Regions from separate parts of the Streptosporangium sp. NPDC023825 genome, predicted to be linked through region 3. Evidence: predicted binding sites of a transcription regulator. Region 3 holds the regulator's gene; each other region holds the start of a gene.
What was found. Region 3 encodes LexA, which represses DNA repair genes until DNA is damaged. Its sites were predicted from a motif close to TCGAACANNTGTTCGA; they were not measured.
Positions count from the first base shown of each region.

Region 1: ruvC (crossover junction endodeoxyribonuclease RuvC) is a predicted target of LexA. The motif match lies at 2,530-2,545, and genes of this name have one in related genera.
Region 2: AB0G15_RS27730 (SAV_6107 family HEPN domain-containing protein) is a predicted target of LexA. The motif match lies at 2,367-2,382, and genes of this name have one in related genera.

Region 1 is NZ_JBFAAE010000048.1:16,029-21,288, reverse strand. Features, by position in the region: gene ruvB (Holliday junction branch migration DNA helicase RuvB) at 129-1,187, opposite strand; gene ruvA (Holliday junction branch migration protein RuvA) at 1,296-1,916, opposite strand; gene ruvC (crossover junction endodeoxyribonuclease RuvC) at 1,913-2,497, opposite strand; gene AB0G15_RS31280 (cation:proton antiporter) at 2,613-3,896, opposite strand; gene AB0G15_RS31275 (YebC/PmpR family DNA-binding transcriptional regulator) at 3,970-4,722, opposite strand; gene pdxT (pyridoxal 5'-phosphate synthase glutaminase subunit PdxT) at 4,726-5,260, opposite strand, start outside.
Region 2 is NZ_JBFAAE010000037.1:51,202-56,461, forward strand. Features, by position in the region: gene AB0G15_RS27715 (GNAT family N-acetyltransferase) at 182-730, opposite strand; gene AB0G15_RS27720 (YbaK/EbsC family protein) at 825-1,301, opposite strand; gene AB0G15_RS27725 (L,D-transpeptidase family protein) at 1,421-2,224, shown strand; gene AB0G15_RS27730 (SAV_6107 family HEPN domain-containing protein) at 2,630-3,079, shown strand; gene AB0G15_RS27735 (PP2C family protein-serine/threonine phosphatase) at 3,338-4,471, opposite strand; gene AB0G15_RS27740 (transcriptional regulator) at 4,689-5,183, opposite strand.
Region 3 is NZ_JBFAAE010000011.1:73,382-78,641, reverse strand. Features, by position in the region: gene nrdR (transcriptional regulator NrdR) at 10-471, opposite strand; gene AB0G15_RS13050 (LysM peptidoglycan-binding domain-containing protein) at 914-1,180, opposite strand; gene lexA (transcriptional repressor LexA) at 1,989-2,699, shown strand; gene leuS (leucine--tRNA ligase) at 2,949-5,260, opposite strand, start outside.

The DNA.
Region 1 (5,260 bases), on a different contig from region 3:
GAGTTTAGGCGAGCTGTTAAGAGCGCGGCAACGAAGTCACGTTTTGGCGCGCAGGGAAGTTCCCATTTCGATACAGTTGTCATCGATCTGTGATCAATCCTGTACGTCTTCCCTACCGACTCCCAACGTTAGACGGCCCCGGGATCATCCTCAAGATCGATGAGAAACGAGGCTCCGAAGGCGTCCGGCGGGGGCACCAGCCCCATGTGGGTCCAGGCCGCAGCGGTCGCCACCCGGCCACGGGGGGTGCGGGCCAGCAGTCCCTGCCGCACCAGGAACGGCTCGGCGACCACCTCGACCGTCTCCGGCTCCTCCCCCACCGCGACCGCCAGCGTCGACAGTCCCACCGGCCCGCCGCCGAACTTGCGCAGCAGCGCCCCGAGCACCGCCCGGTCGAGCCGGTCGAGCCCCTCGGCGTCGACCTCGTAGAGGTTGAGCGCGGCGGAGGCGACATCCCTGGTGACGACGCCCTCGGCGCGCACCTCGGCGAAGTCGCGGACCCGGCGCAGCAGCCGGTTGGCGATGCGGGGGGTGCCCCGGGAGCGGCCGGCGATCTCGCGGGCGGCGTCGCCGGGGAGCGTGACGCCCAGCAGGCGGGAGGAGCGGTGCAGCACCTCCTCCAGCTCGGCGACCCCGTAGAAGTCCATGTGCGCGACGAAACCGAAGCGGTCGCGCAGCGGCGCGGGGAGCATGCCGGCCCGGGTGGTGGCGCCGACCAGGGTGAACGGGGCGATCTCCAGCGGGATCGCGGTCGCCCCCGGCCCCTTGCCCACCACGATGTCGACGCGGAAGTCCTCCATCGCGAGGTAGAGCATCTCCTCGGCGGGCCTGGCCATCCGGTGGATCTCGTCGATGAACAGGACCTCGCCCTCGGAGAGGGTCGACAGGATCGCCGCGAGGTCGCCGGCCCGCTCCAGCGCGGGCCCCGAGGTGATCCGGAGGGGCACGGAGAGCTCGGTCGCGATGATCATGGAGAGGGTCGTCTTGCCCAGCCCGGGTCCGCCGCTCATCAGCACGTGGTCCGGCGGCCGGTTGCGCCGCAGCGCGCTCTGCAGCACCAGCGACAGCTGCTCGCGCACCCGCGTCTGGCCGATGAACTCCTCCAGCCGCTTGGGCCGCAGCGCCGCCTCGATGTATCTCTCGTCGCCCTCGGCGTCCGGCGACACCAGATCACGGTCGGAACCCACGCCGCCCCTCCCCCTCTCGCCGTACGGCGGAACCGCCGGAGCCCTCCGGGGACCGCGCGGCCCCGCCCACCGTCTCGCGGCACACGTCCCGTACGGCGCGCCCGTCCCTCATCGCACGCTCAGCGCGCGGAGCGCGGCCTTGAGCAGGGCCGCCACCTGCGGGGTGCGGCCCTCGGCCAGCTCGGCGTCGGCCTGCGGCTCGACGACGGCGACCGCCTCGTCGGCGTCCCGCCCCGAGTAGCCCAGGCCGACCAGCCCGGAGTGGACCTGGGCGCGCCAGGCGGGCGCGGCGACGCGGCCGTCGAGGGCGGCGTTGACGGCCTCCTCCGGCGTGCCGAGCTTGTTCTTGAGGTCGACGATGATCCGCTGGGCACCCTTCGGGCCCACCCCGGGGACCCTGGTCAGCGCCTTGACGTCGGCGGAGGCCACCGCCACCCGGAGCGCGTTGGGGGTGTGCACGGCCAGCATCGCCAGGGCGACCTTGGGACCGACCCCGCTCGCCGTCTGCAGCATCTCGAAGATGCCGCGCTCGTCGTCGGTGACGAAGCCGAACAGGGTGAGCGACTCCTCGCGGACCACCAGCGAGGTGGCGAGCCTGGCCTCCTCGCCCGTCCTGAGCGTCGCCAGCGTGCCCGGCGTGCAGTGCACCAGGACTCCTACCCCGCCGACCTCGACGACCGCGCCGTCGGCGGCGATCGCGGTCACCTGCCCTCGCACCGAGGCGATCACTTCGCGGTTCCTCTCGGGTGTCCGGCCCTGCCACGGCCTCGGAAGTAGGCGGCGGGGGTGGTGGTGGCGCTCGCCGCCTTCGCGGCGGCCTCGGCCAGCCTGCTCTGGGCCCCGCCCCGCCACACGTGGCAGATCGCGAGGGCGAGCGCGTCGGCGGCGTCGGCGGGCTTGGGCATGGCGTCCAGCCGCAGCAGGCGGGTCACCATCGTGCCGACCTGCTGCTTGTCTGCCGTGCCGCTGCCGGTGATGGCGGCCTTGACCTCGGACGGCGTGTGCAGCGCGACCGGCAGGCCCCTGCGGGACGCGCACAGGATCGCCACGGCGGAGGCCTGCGCGGTGCCCATCACGGTCCTGAGGTTGTGCTGGGCGAAGACCCGCTCCACGGCCACCGCGTCGGGCCGGACCTCGTCGAGCCACCGCTCGATGCCCGCCTCGATCGCCACCAGCCGGGCGCCGATCTCGTCGTCGGCGGGGGTGCGGACGACCCCGACCTTGACCAGGCTCAGCGGCGCGCCGGGCCGCCCCTCGACGGCGCCGAGCCCGCATCGGGTAAGCCCGGGATCGACCCCCATCACCCGCAACTCGGGCAACCGCACCGACACGCCTCCGCTCGCCGAACACCTGTTCGGTGGCAGACTCTACCGCGTGGGAGCGGCCCGCGCACGGCTCTTCCCCGGCCCGCCGCGGGGGCCGGGCTCACAGGTGCTGGGCGGCGGGTTCCGCCTCCTCGTCGTCCTCGTCGCTCTTCCTGTCGCGCAGCCGGTCCAGGCGGTTCATCACCGGCGAGGCCGAGATGCCGTGGATCACCAGGGAGGCCAGCACGGTGAAGGCGACCACGGCCCAGAGTTCCTCGGCGGGCACGCCGAAGTCGGCCTGGCCGAGGGCGTAGGCGAGATAGAACAGCGAGCCGATGCCGCGGATGCCGAAGAACGCCGTCGCGACGCGCTCGCGCGGCCCGGCCCTGCCGCCCAGCTCGGCGAGCCAGCCGGCCAGCGGCCGGATGACCAGCAGCAGCAGGAGGCCGACCGCGGCGCCCTGCCAGGTGAGCGCGGACAGGCCGCCCATCGCGACGAAGCCGCCGAGCAGCACGATCAGCCAGGCGGTGAACAGCCGCTCGATCTGCTCTATGAAGCCGTGCAGCACCCCGTTGTAGCCGTGGCTGCGCTCGGCCGCCCTGATGGTGCAGGCGGTCACGAACACCGCGATGAAGCCGTAGCCGTGCACCAGCTCGGTGAGGCCGTAGGCCAGGAACGTCGCGGCCAGCGCCACGAAGCCGTCGCGGTGCTCGGCCAGCCGCAGGTCGGACTTCTGGGCGCGGAAGAACAGCCGCCCCAGCCCCTTGCCGATCAGCAGGCCGCACACCACGCCCGCGGCGCACCGGTAGAGCAGGTCCACCAGCGTCCACTCGGCGATCCAGCCGACACCCCCGGCAACGGCCAGCGTGATCGCCGCGTACACCAGGGGGAAGGCCAGGCCGTCGTTGAGGCCCGCCTCGGAGGTGAGGGTGAAGCGGACCTCGTCGTCGGCCTTCTCCGAGTCGACGGGCTCACCGACCTGCACGTCGGAGGCGAGCACCGGGTCGGTCGGCGCGAGCACCGCGCCCAGCAGCAGCGCCGCGGCCAGGGGCCAGCCGAGCAGGCCGTACGCGGCGGCGGCCACGGCCAGGACGGTCAGCGGGAGCGTCCACCCCAGCAGGCGCCAGGTCGAGGACCAGTCGCGCCGGCCGAAGGGCCGGTTGATGGCCAGCCCGGCGCCCATGAGCGAGATCAGCACGCAGATCTCGGTGGCGTGCTCGACCAGCGTCCGATGGGCCACCGGATCGGGATCGGGCAGCTCCAGCGGCAGGGCGTAGAGGAGGAGGCCGCCCAGCAGGCAGGCCAGGGGGAGCGAGAAGGGGCGGCGGTTGAGGAGCCGCGGGAGCGTGGCCGCGAGCAGCGCGGCGACGCCCGCCACGGCAAAAATCAGGTCAGGATTGCCCATTGTCCGCGTGATATGCCCTCGACCACGCGGACAAACCTCGCAGACCACACGAGATCACACCGAACAGCCCGAGCTACGCGTCGAGCTTCTCCATGACCTCGTCGGAGACGTCGAAGTTGGCCCAGACGTTCTGCACGTCGTCGCTGTCCTCGAGGGCGTCGATCAGCCTGAAGACCTTGCGGGCGCCGTCCTCGTCCAGCGGGACGTTCATCGTCGGCATGAAGCTGGACTCGGCCGAGTCGTAGTCGATCCCGGCCTCCTGCAGGGCCTTGCGGACCGGGACGAGGTCGGTGGCCTCGGAGACGACCTCGAACTGGTCGCCCAGGTCGTTGACCTCCTCGGCGCCCGCGTCGAGGACCGCGACCAGCACGTCGTCCTCGGCCAGCTCACCCTTGGGGACGAGCACGACGCCCTTGCGGTTGAACATGTAGGACACCGAGCCGGGGTCGGCCAGCGAGCCGCCGTTGCGGGTCAGCGCGACGCGGACCTCGGAGGCGGCGCGGTTGCGGTTGTCGGTGAGGCACTCGATCAGCACCGCGACGCCGCCGGGGGCGTAACCCTCGTACATGATGGTCTGCCAGTCGGCGCCGCCGGCCTCCAGGCCGCCGCCGCGCTTACGGGCACGCTCGATGTTGTCGATCGGGACCGAGCTCTTGCGCGCCTTGGTGATGGCGTCGTACAGCGTCGGGTTGCCGTCCGGATCGGGTCCGCCGGTCCGGGCCGCGACCTCGATGTTCTTGATGAGCTTGGCGAACAGCTTGCCGCGCTTGGAGTCGAGCGCGGCCTTCTTGTGCTTCGTCGTCGCCCATTTGGAGTGGCCGGACATCGCCTAGAGCTCCCTCACCATCTCAGCGAAATATGAATGCACACCGACATCCCCGGTAAGTTCCGGGTGGAAGGACGTGGCGAGCAGCGGTCCTTGGCGGACCGCGACGATCCTATCCCCAGGTTCGGCCAGCGCCAGCACTTCGACCCCCGAACCCACGGATTCCACCCAGGGCGCGCGGATGAAGACGGCCCGCATGCCGCCGCGGCCGGCGAAGTCGACGTCGGCCTCGAAGGAGTCGACCTGGCGGCCGAAGGCGTTGCGGCGGACGACCATGTCGATGCCGCCGATCGTCTGCTGACCTTCGATCCCGCCCTCGATCCGGTCGGCCAGCATGATCATTCCGGCGCAGGAGCCGTAGGCGGGCATGCCGGCCTTGATCCGCATGCGGAGCGGTTCGAGCAGCTCGAAGGTCTCGGCGAGCTTCCACATCGTGGTGGACTCGCCGCCGGGGATGACGAGGCCGTCGACCGCCTCCAGCTCACGGGGACGCCGTACGGTGACCGCTCTGGCGCCCACCGCCTCCAGGGAGCGCACG
Region 2 (5,260 bases), on a different contig from region 3:
CCCGCCGGGGGCGCGGCGGCCGGTGGGCGGTCCCTGTCCGGCCGGGCCCGGTCAGCGGGGCCCGCCGCGGAGCCGCCCGGCGCGCCTGGCCGGGCGGCCGGTTCCCCGGACGAGGCACGCCGGTGCGGGACGTCCCGGGAGGGCGGCGTCCCGTCGGGGATCCGGAGCTCCGGCCGGTGGCTCAGCCGCCCAGCGGCAGGGTGGTCCCGAGGATCGCGTAGCGCTCGTGCCCGCCGGGGAAGACGAACTGCGTGAGCAGGTCCACGAAGCCGACGCTCCGGTAGAGGTGCCGGGCCGCGGTGGGCTGGTCGCGGGTCGACAGCACGGCGGTGCGCTCCAGGCGGCCCGCGCACATGCCCGCGATCATCGCCCGGCCGATGCCCTTTCCCTGGTAGTCGGGGTGGACGTGGATCTCGGCGAGCTCCAGCGCGTCGCCCAGCCAGCCGCGGGCGCCGCCCTCGCCGTGTTTCTCCACGAGGGCCCGCCTGACCACGTCGTGCCACCACTGGCCGGGAACCCCGTGGAAGCCGTAGGCGATGCCCACCGGTGTGCCGTCGGCCAGCTCGGCGAACAGGCAGGTGAAGGCGGGATGGGTGGCGTGGTTTCCCATGATGAGCCTGCGGCCGGCGATCTGGTCGGCGGGCGGGTCCATCGCCTCGGTGTAGACGTGGAGGACCGCGTCCAGTCGGAGCCTGAACTCGTCGGGTCCGATCCGTCGCAGTCCGATCACGCGTCGCACCCTAGCAGTGCGGACGTGGCGCGGGTCGGCACGGGACGCGGGTGCGCGCCTGGTGGGTGCGGCGCTCAAGCGCCGTGGAAGGTCGTCATTCGACCTCGACGGGGACCCCACCGGTGATGCGGACGAGCTCCTCGAAGGAGGTCGGGAAAACGGTGTGCGGATGGCCGGCGGCGGCCCAGACGACCTCGTGCTTGCCGAGCCAGGTGTCGACCAGGGTCCTGACCGGCGCGGGGTGGCCGATCGGGGCGACGCCGCCGATGACCTGACCGGTGGCCGCCCGCACGAAGGCGGGGTCGGCGCGCCGCACCTTCGCCGCGCCCGCCGTCCTGGCGATCAGGTCGGTGTCGACCCGGTGGGCTCCGCTGGTCAGCACCAGGAGCGGCTCGCCGTCGGCGTCGAATATCAGGCTGTTGGCGATGGCGCCGACCTCGCAGCCGAGCTGCGCGGCCGCGGTGGCGGCGGTCGGGGTGGCCTCCGCGAAGACGACGATCTCGCCGGGGACGCCGTGCTCGCGCAGGACGGCGGCGACCTTCTCGATGTTCGGATGCAACTTTTCTGGCACGCGGCCACTCTAAACAGATTGACCGTTGATTGCCGCTTTATAACCGGCGGCCTGCACGGGGAACCCGTGCGCTATGGTCCCTTGACCTGATCCACAGTGATATGAGGAGTTGATTGAAAGTGGGGGTTGGACAGCGGCAGGGAGTGGCCGCGCTGATGACGGCGGGGGCCGTGCTCCTCTCTTCCGCGGGCGTCACCCTTTTCGCGGGCGCCGCCGCGGCCCAGACCTCGGCCGTCCCGGCCGTGACAGCCGTGACGGCGACGGGGGCGAGCCCGTTCGTCGCGCCGGGCAAGACGCTCAAGCTCGGCGCGAAGGGCGCCACGGTGAAGGTGCTCCAGACCCGGCTGGCCGAGCTCGGCTACGCGCCGGGCAGGATCGACGGCCGCTACGGCGGGGCGACCCTGGCGGCGGTCTGGGCCTTCCAGAAGGTCAACGGCGTCACGCCGACCAGCACCGTGGCGCGCAGGACCTGGGCCGCCCTGGAGGCCCCGGTGGCGCCGAAGGTGCTCGTTCCCAACGGGAAGCCGACCCGGGTGGAGGTCAACCTCGCCAAGCAGGTGATGGTCCTCTACGTCGGCGGTGTGGTGAAGCTGGTCAGCCACACCTCCTCCGGCAGCGGGATCTCCTACTGCGAGACGGCCACCTGGGAGGGCAGGACCCAGCGGTTCTGCGGTGACGCCCGCACGCCGACGGGCGACTACAAGACCACCTGGCGCAGGGACGGCTGGCACAAGTCCTACCTGGGCCAGCTCTACAACCCGATCTTCTTCAACGGGGGCATCGCCTTCCACGGCGCGCTGTCGGTGCCGCTGGCGCCCGCCTCCCACGGCTGCGTACGGCTGCCGATGCACGTGGCGGAGGTCCTTCCCGGCCTGCTCGGTACGGGAGTGCCGGTGCACGTCCGGGGCAGGTTCGTCCGGTAGGGCGGCGGAACGGGCGGTCCGGCGGGCGTGGCCCCGCCGGTCGTGAACCGGGGCCCCGGGAGACGGTGATCTCCCGGGGCCCTTTCGCGTGCCCGCACGCACCGATCTTCCGTGCCCGCAGGTGTCTTCACACATCCGAAGATCGAACTTTTGTTCGCCGTTTTACTTGACAGTATTAGTGATCGAATTTATGTTCGATGTGATGACACGGCGCTCGCGGCTCGTGTCCAAGGGCGGCCGATCCGGTCCACGTCGTCGGCGGAGACGATCGGGCCAGGTCAGGACGGGCGGGGAGAGGGGAAGCTCCTCGTCCGGCCGTCCGGTGGATTTGTCGGTGGGGTCTGCGAGTGTGATACCGCCGGCGAAAACGCCGGAGCCGCTCGCGACCAAGGAGGCTGAAGCACTATGACCCCTCGGCTCGGCGATTCCGGTGGGCCCCGGTTGTCCCCCACGGTGCGGGCACACCTTTCAGACGCGCGCGACTGCCTCGAAGAGGCCGCCGCCGCCCGGACTTCCGCCGCGCGTTACGTCGCGGCCCATCTCGCCGCGCTCAGGGCGGCCGCTGCCGTCCTGGCGGCCCGTCCCCGTCCCATGGAGGGCCGCAGGAGGCGCAGGCTGCGCAGCGCCTGGGAAATGCTGCCCGAGGCCGAGCCCCGCCTCGCCGAGTGGGCACCCTACTTCGAGACGAGCGCGGCCAAGCGGGCCGCCGCCGAGGCGGGCCTGACCCGCACGGTGTCCTCGCGGGACGCCGAGGAGCTCATCTCCGAGGCGGAGCGTTTCGTCACCGCCGTGGAGAAGCTGCTCGGCGTGCCGAGCCAGCCCATGCTCCCCGGCCGGGTCCCCCTGGCCGGTTAGAGCCCCGGGTCTCCCTAGCCGGTTGGAGCCGGAGCGGCCTCCCACCCGGGGTCACCGCCCGGGCTCACCGGCGCCGTCCCCGTACGTCCTCGTGCCCGCCGGTCCCCCCGGACGGCACGAGGACGTACGGGGACGTTTTTCGTGCCGCCCGTCCGTCGTGCCGCCCGTCCGTCGTGCCGTCTCCGTCGTGCCGCCTGTCCCCGCCGTGCCGCCCGCCCGTCCTGGGCCGCCCCCGGGCCGTCCTCGCTTCGTCCGTTCTCACGCCGCCGTCGTGGAGTTCTGGCGGGCGGCGCGGTGACGTAGCAGGAGCATGGCGGCGTCGTCGCTCAGAGGCCTGCCCACGTGGTCGAGCAGGTCGGCGCGGAGGGCGTCCAGCGAGCCCTGAGGGTCGTCGCCGTCCAGCAGGTGCGCCCGCTCCAGCAGCGGGTAGAACTCGCCGACCCCGTCGCGCGCCTCGATGACCCCGTCGGTGTAGAAGAGCACCTGGTCGCCCGGCTCGAACGGGATGTGGTGCGGCTGCGGCTCGCTGGCCTTGAGGGCGCTCATGCCCAGCGGGAGCGCCTCGTCCGGCGGGTCGGCGAACCAGATCCCGCCCTCGGCGTCGAGCACCATGGGCGCCGGATGGCCGCAGTTGATGACGGTGATGGTGGAACCGCCGCTGATCTCGGCCAGCACGGCGGTCACGAACTGCTCGCCGGACAGTTCGCGGGTCAGGGCGTTCTCCAGACGCGCCACGACGCCCTGGAGCGTCCTCTCGTCGTGGGCCGCCTCCCGGAAGGCCCCGAGCACCACGGCGGCCGTCTCCACGGCCTCCAGGCCCTTGCCCTGGACGTCCCCCACGATGATCCGCACCCCGTGCGGGGTGGTGACGACCTCGTACAGGTCGCCGCCGATCCTGGCCTCCGCCGTGGCGGAGGTGTACGAGACGGCCACGCCGATGCCCGGTCCCGCGCGGCGGGGCACCGGGCGCAGCAGCACCCGCTGGGCGGCCTCGGCCACCGAGCGCACGTCGGCGAGCTGGTGTTCGTGGCGCAGCCGCCCGGCGCTGGCCAGCACGCTGGCCATGGTGACGCCGAGGATGGCGATGAGGGTGATGTCGGTGCGGGGCATCCAGAGGATGTCGTTGTAGGCGCCGAGCGCGAGGCACAGCACCAGGGCGACGACGCCGACCACCGTGGTGCGGGCCAGGCCGCAGGCCACGCTGGCGAAGGCCGGGCCGAGGGCCAGCAGCGGCAGGAGGCCGGACGTGGGGCCCGAGCCGAAGTCGATCAGGGCCACCACGGCCATGACGACGAACGGCAGGAGTTTCAGGGTGTCCTGGGTCTTGGTGGTGCCTATCGAGGTCAGCAGCCGCAGGAACGCACGCGTCTTGGTCGACCCCAGCGACGTCATGACGGCGCGGAGACGGTTTTTCCGGCGTGATCGAGAGTGATCGAGCCGATCATCTCCCGAGGCCATGTCCACCACATCTCGCTAAACGCATGTTTGCCTTTTCCTACCACAGTGGCGGTCAGCCCGGGGCGGGACGAAGGGCACGTTCTGCTGAGAGCGGGAATCTCTGCGGGGTGGGCACGCCGGTTCCGGCGCACCCACGACCGGTCAGGGGTCGTCAGAAGGACTCGACGGCTCGGCGCGCCTCCGGGTCCAGGACACCCCAGCTGATGAGCTCCTCGGTGAGCTCGCTGGGGGACTTGTCGTAGATCACGGCGAGGGAGCGGAGGTCCTCCTGGCGGATGGACAGCACCTTGCCGTTGTAGTCGCCACGCTGGCTCTGGATGGTGGCCGCGTAACGGGCGAGCGCGCCCGCCTTCTCCTTGGGGAGCTGGGCGAGACGCTCAAGGTCGATCACAAGCTTCGGTGTCGGGCCCAGGGGGCTCGGAGCGGCCCCTCCCGGCAGCAACTCCGAGACCGGCACTCCGTAGAAATCAGCCAGTTCGGCAAGCTTCTGCACGGTGACGGCACGGTCGCCACGCTCGTAGGAGCCGACGACGACCGCCTTCCAGCGCCCGCGGGACTTCTCTTCCACTCCGTGCAGGGACAGGCCCTGCTGGGTGCGGATGGCGCGGAGTCGTGCACCCAGCGACTTGGCGTACTCAGACGGCATGGTGTGGCCCCCCGGCTCTGTTATGTAGTGCTCTCAACATGATTGTGCTACCTCGCAACTTATGCCCCGTTCACCGG
Region 3 (5,260 bases):
GGGTCTGCATCAGTCCTGCTCGGTGGAGCGCTCCGCCCGGAGCCGCTCGATCTCCGCCTCGAAGTCGGCCAGGGTCTCGAACCCCCGGTAGACGGAGGCGAACCGCAGGTACGCCACCTCGTCCAGCTCTCGGAGCGGGCCCAGGATGGCCAGCCCGACCTCGTGGGCCGCGATCTCGGCGCACCCGGTGGCCCGGATGCTCTCCTCGACCCGCTGGCCCAGCTGCGCCAGGGAGTCCTCGCTGACGGACCGTCCCTGGCACGCCCGCCGGACTCCGGCGATCACCTTGTCCCTGAAGAACGGCTCCGTCACACCGCTGCGCTTGCTCACCATGAGCAGGACGGTCTCCTGCGTGGTGAACCTGCGCCCGCATTCGGAGCACGTGCGCCTGCGGCGGATGGCCCCACCGTCCTCGGTGGCCCGGCTGTCGATGACTCGCGTGTCCAGATGGCGACAGAACGGACAATGCACGTGTGTCGCCTCCCTGACTACCGAAGCGGCCGACCCATTTCACCTACCCACCACGCGCACGCACAGACGCTCGCGCACACACCTTCGAATAGTCGAGGTGCGGTAATGGAAACACAATCTGTGGTGAAGGGTTGCGATGCAGCCACTAGATGTTGTGGTCCAACCGTAGAAGTGCGCGACCATGAACGCAAGTTGAAACGACCTTGCGGGACGAAGTCGCTGATCAGCCGTCACATCGCGGCGTGTCGCCACCTGGGCGGGACCCCTCCCGTCCCGGGCACCGCTTCCCTCACACGCGCCCCGGGCGACCTGTCAGGCGAGGGCACTCCGGACCCCCTCCCCCGCCCGCCGACCGCCCTCCCGGACCCCTCCCCCGCGTACGCCACCGCCCCTCCCCCGTCTCAGGGGACAGCCCATCTCAGGGGGCAGGCCCTCCCGGGCCTCAGCGGACGAGGCCCTCGGGGAGGTAGAGCCGGGTCCCCGGCCGGACCGCGGAGCCGGACAGCCCGTTGAGGTCCATGACACGGCGGACCGTCGGGCCGGTGTCGGCCTCCTCCGTCAACGCGTCCGCGATCTCCCACAGCGTGTCGCCCGCGTGCACCGTGATCCGGGGAAGGCCCTCGAGGTCCGGCCGCCCGCCCGCCGAGGCCATGTCGATGCGCCCGCCGATCCAGAGCACCCCCAGGGTGAGGAGCGCGAGCACCGCCACCGCCACGATCCTTCCACGCCTGGTGAGCCGGAGTGGCCGCCGGACGGGCGCCGGCCGGGCGACCCCGGGACGGCGGGCCCGCGCCGCGGACGCCACCGCCGGGCCCGGCGCCCTTCCCGGCCCGGATCCGCCCCCGAGCCCCCGCTCCGGCTCATGGCCAGGCCTCCGCCCCGGCTCGCGACCGGGTCGCCGTCTCCGCTCACGTCCGGACGGCCGCCCGGGCTCGCGACCGGGCCCCTGCCTGGATTCGCTCCCGGGCAGCCGCTCGGACCGCTGTCCGGACCGCTGCCCGGGCACCCGCTCGGACCCCTGTCCGGACCTTCGCCCCGACCCACGGCCGGTACGCGGTCCCGGCAGTGGTCCGGACAGGGGTCCCGGCAGGGGTCCCGACACCGGATCCGGCACCGGCCCCCGTCCGGATCCCGGCCCGGCCCCCGCCCCGGACCTCCGCGCGGACTCCGGCCCCGGCTCCGACCCCGACTCCGGCTCCGGTCGCGGGGGCGGCACGAGCCGCAGGCGCGGCGCCTCCGGTGATCGCCGCGCCGCCCGGGATGCCGGCGCGGTCCTGGATCGCGGTGTCGTCGTGGTCGGTTTCATGGTGACCCCCATCCCCTCGACCTGGCCGAACACATGTCGAAGAAAGATCGGCGAATCGAACACGATGTCGATCGAACTCCCGTACGATGTTGTACACCACGGCGTCGCCGATTTCGAGGACATTCGAACAATTGTTTGAATATGATCTTCGGCCGAGGTATGGTCGCTGTGTGCGACGTGTTAAATACAGACCGGGAGGCGAGGAGTTCGTATGAGCCAGCACAACGAGAACGGTTCGGCCGCCAGCGACCTGGCGGTGCGAAGGCGTGACTCCCTTGGCCTCACCCCCAGGCAGCGGAAGATCCTTGAGGTGATCCGCGATTCCGTGCAGCAGCGCGGCTACCCGCCGTCCATGCGGGAGATCGGTGAGGCGGTGCAGCTCACCAGCACCTCCAGCGTGTCGCACCAGCTGACGGCGTTGCAGCGCAAGGGCTACCTGCGGCGTGATCCGCACCGCCCCCGCGCCCTGGAGGTCCGCCTTCCCGGCGAGCCCGTGTTGTGGGTGGATCCCGACTCCGGCGAGGACGAGGCCCCGGTCAGCCGCCCGACCGCCGCCTACGTTCCCCTGGTAGGCCGGATCGCCGCCGGTGGTCCCATACTCGCCGAGGAGAGCATCGAGGACGTCTTCGCCCTGCCCAAGCAGCTTGTCGGCGAGGGCACCCTCTTCCTCCTCCAGGTGACCGGTGACTCGATGATCGAGGCCGCCATCGCCAACGGTGACTGGGTGGTCGTACGCCAGCAGCCGGTCGCCGACAACGGCGACGTGGTCGCGGCGATGATCGACGGCGAGGCCACGGTCAAGACCTTCAAGCGCAGAGACGGCCATGTCTGGCTGGTCCCGCACAACCCCAACTACGACCCGATCCCGGGTGACGAGGCCACCGTGCTCGGCAAGGTCGTCGCGGTCCTCCGCAAGCTCTGACACGAGCGTTCCGGGCGAGCTCCGGACCGTTCTGCTCCGCGCCCGCTGAGTTCCTCTCCTCGCTGGGTTCCTCTCCGCGCGGGGCTCTTCTCCGCGCCCGCTGAGCGAGGTTCGAAACACGCCGTTCCGACGCGAGTTCCGCACCACGCGCCTCCGGGCGACGCGCCGCAGGACGCGCGACATGCCGGATGGGTGGTGTCCCGATATCGGGACACCACCCATCCGGCATTTTCAGGGCCTTTCCGCTGCCTACGGGACGATGTTGACCAGCTTGGGCGCGCGGACGATCACCTTTCGCGGCGCCCCGGACAGGAAGGACCGGACCTTCTCCGACTCCAGGGCCAGCGCCTCCAGGTCCGCCTCGGAGATCTCCGGGGAGACCTCCAGCCGGTCGCGCACCTTGCCCGCGACCTGGACGACACAGGTGACCGACTCCTGGACCAGCAGCGCCGGGTCGGCGACCGGCCAGCCCGCGGTGGCGACCGAGGCGGAGTGTCCCAGCCGCTCCCAGCCCTCCTCCGCCGCGTACGGCGCGACCAGGGACAGCATGACCGCCAGGGTCTCGGCGGCCTCCCTGACCGCCGGGTCGGCGGCGCCGGGCCCGGAGTCGATGGCCTTGCGGGCCGCGCTCGTCAGCTCCATCATGCGGGCCACCGCGACGTTGAAGCGGTGGGAGTCGACCAGCCTGGTGACCTCGTCGATGGTGTGGTGGACGACCTTGCGCAGGCTCGGATCTCCGGCCGTGACGTCGACGCCGGGCGCGGAGGCCGCGCCGGCCTCGGCCATGACGCGGAACGCGCGGGCCAGGAACTTCTGCGACGCCGCCGGGGAGACGTCGGCCCAGTCGATGTCCTCCTCGGGCGGTCCGGCGAAGACGACGGTCAGCCTGACCGCGTCGACACCGTAGGCGTCGATCTGCCGGCCCAGGTCGACGCCGTTGCCCAGCGACTTGGACATCGCCTTGCCCTGGTTGATGACCTGCCCCTGGTTCAGCAGGCGGGTGAAGGGCTCGACGAAGTCGACCATCCCCATGTCGTGCAGGACCTTGGTGAAGAACCTGGAGTACAGCAGGTGCAGCACGGCGTGCTCGACGCCGCCGACGTACTGGTCGATCGGGCCCCACCTGCGGACGCGCTCGACGTCGAACGGGCCGTCCTCGTACGCCGGGTCGACGTAGCGCAGGAAGTACCACGAGGAGTCGACGAAGGTGTCCATCGTGTCGGTGTCGCGCCTGGCCGGGCCGCCGCACTTGGGACAGGAGACGTTCACCCAGTCCTCGGCCGAGGCCAGCGGGGAGACGCCCTTGGGCGCCAGGGCCTCGCCGCGCATGTCGGGCAGGGTGACGGGCAGCTGGTCGTCGGGGACGGGGACCTCGCCGCAGTCGGCGCAGTGGATGATCGGGATCGGGCAGCCCCAGAAGCGCTGGCGGGACAGCAGCCAGTCGCGCAGCCGGAAGTTGACCGTGAACCGTCCGGTGCCCCGCTCGCCCAGCACCTCGATGATCTTCCGGATCGCCTCGGCCTTGGCCAGGCCGTCCAGCGGGCCGGAGTTGACCATCGCGCCGTCACCGGAGGTGGCGACGCCGGTCTCGCCCGGATCGGCCAGGCCGGTGTGCACGACCACACGTACCGGCAGGCCGAAGGCGCGGGCGAAGTCCAGGTCGCGCTGGTCGTGCGCGGGCACGGCCATGATGGCGCCGTGGCCGTAGTCGGACAGCACGTAGTCGGCCGCCCAGACCGGCATGCGCTCGCCGCTGACCGGGTTGATCGCGTACCGGCCCAGGAAGACGCCGGTCTTCTCCTTCTCGGTGGACAGCCGGTCAATGTCCGACAGTTTCGACACGCTGGTCCGGTACGCCTCGAACGCCTCGCGCCGGTCGTCGGTGACGATCTCCTCGGCCAGCGGCGCGTCCGGGGCGACCACGAAGAAGGTGGCGCCGTACAGGGTGTCGGGGCGGGTGGTGTAGACGGTGACCGGCTCGTCGCGGCCCTCGATCACGAAGTCGACGTCGGCGCCCTCCGAACGGCCGATCCAGTTGCGCTGCATGGCCAGCACGCGCTCGGGCCAGTTGCCCTCCAGCTGAGCCATGTCGTCCAGCAGCCGGTCGGCATAATCAGTGATCTTGAAATACCACTGGGTCAGCTCGCGGCGGACGACCTCGGTCCCGCAGCGCTCGCACCTGCCGTCCTTGACCTGCTCGTTGGCCAGCACGGTCTGGTCGTTCGGGCACCAGTTGACCAGGCCGCCCTTGCGGTAGGCCAGGCCGCGCTCGAAGAAGCGGTTGAACAGCCACTGGGTCCACCTGTAGTACGAGGTGTCGCTGGTGTGCAGGCGGCGGGACCAGTCGAAGGAGATCGCGTAGCGCCGGTAGGAGCCGGCCTGGGTCTCGATGTTGGCGTAGGTCCACTCCGCCGGGTGCGCGTTGCGCTTGATCGCGGCGTTCTCGGCGGGCAGGCCGAAGGAGTCCCAGCCGACGGGGTGCAGCACGTTGTAACCGCGCTGGACCCAGTAGCGGGAGATGACGTCGCCCAGGGCGAACGCCTCGGCGTGCCCCATGTGCA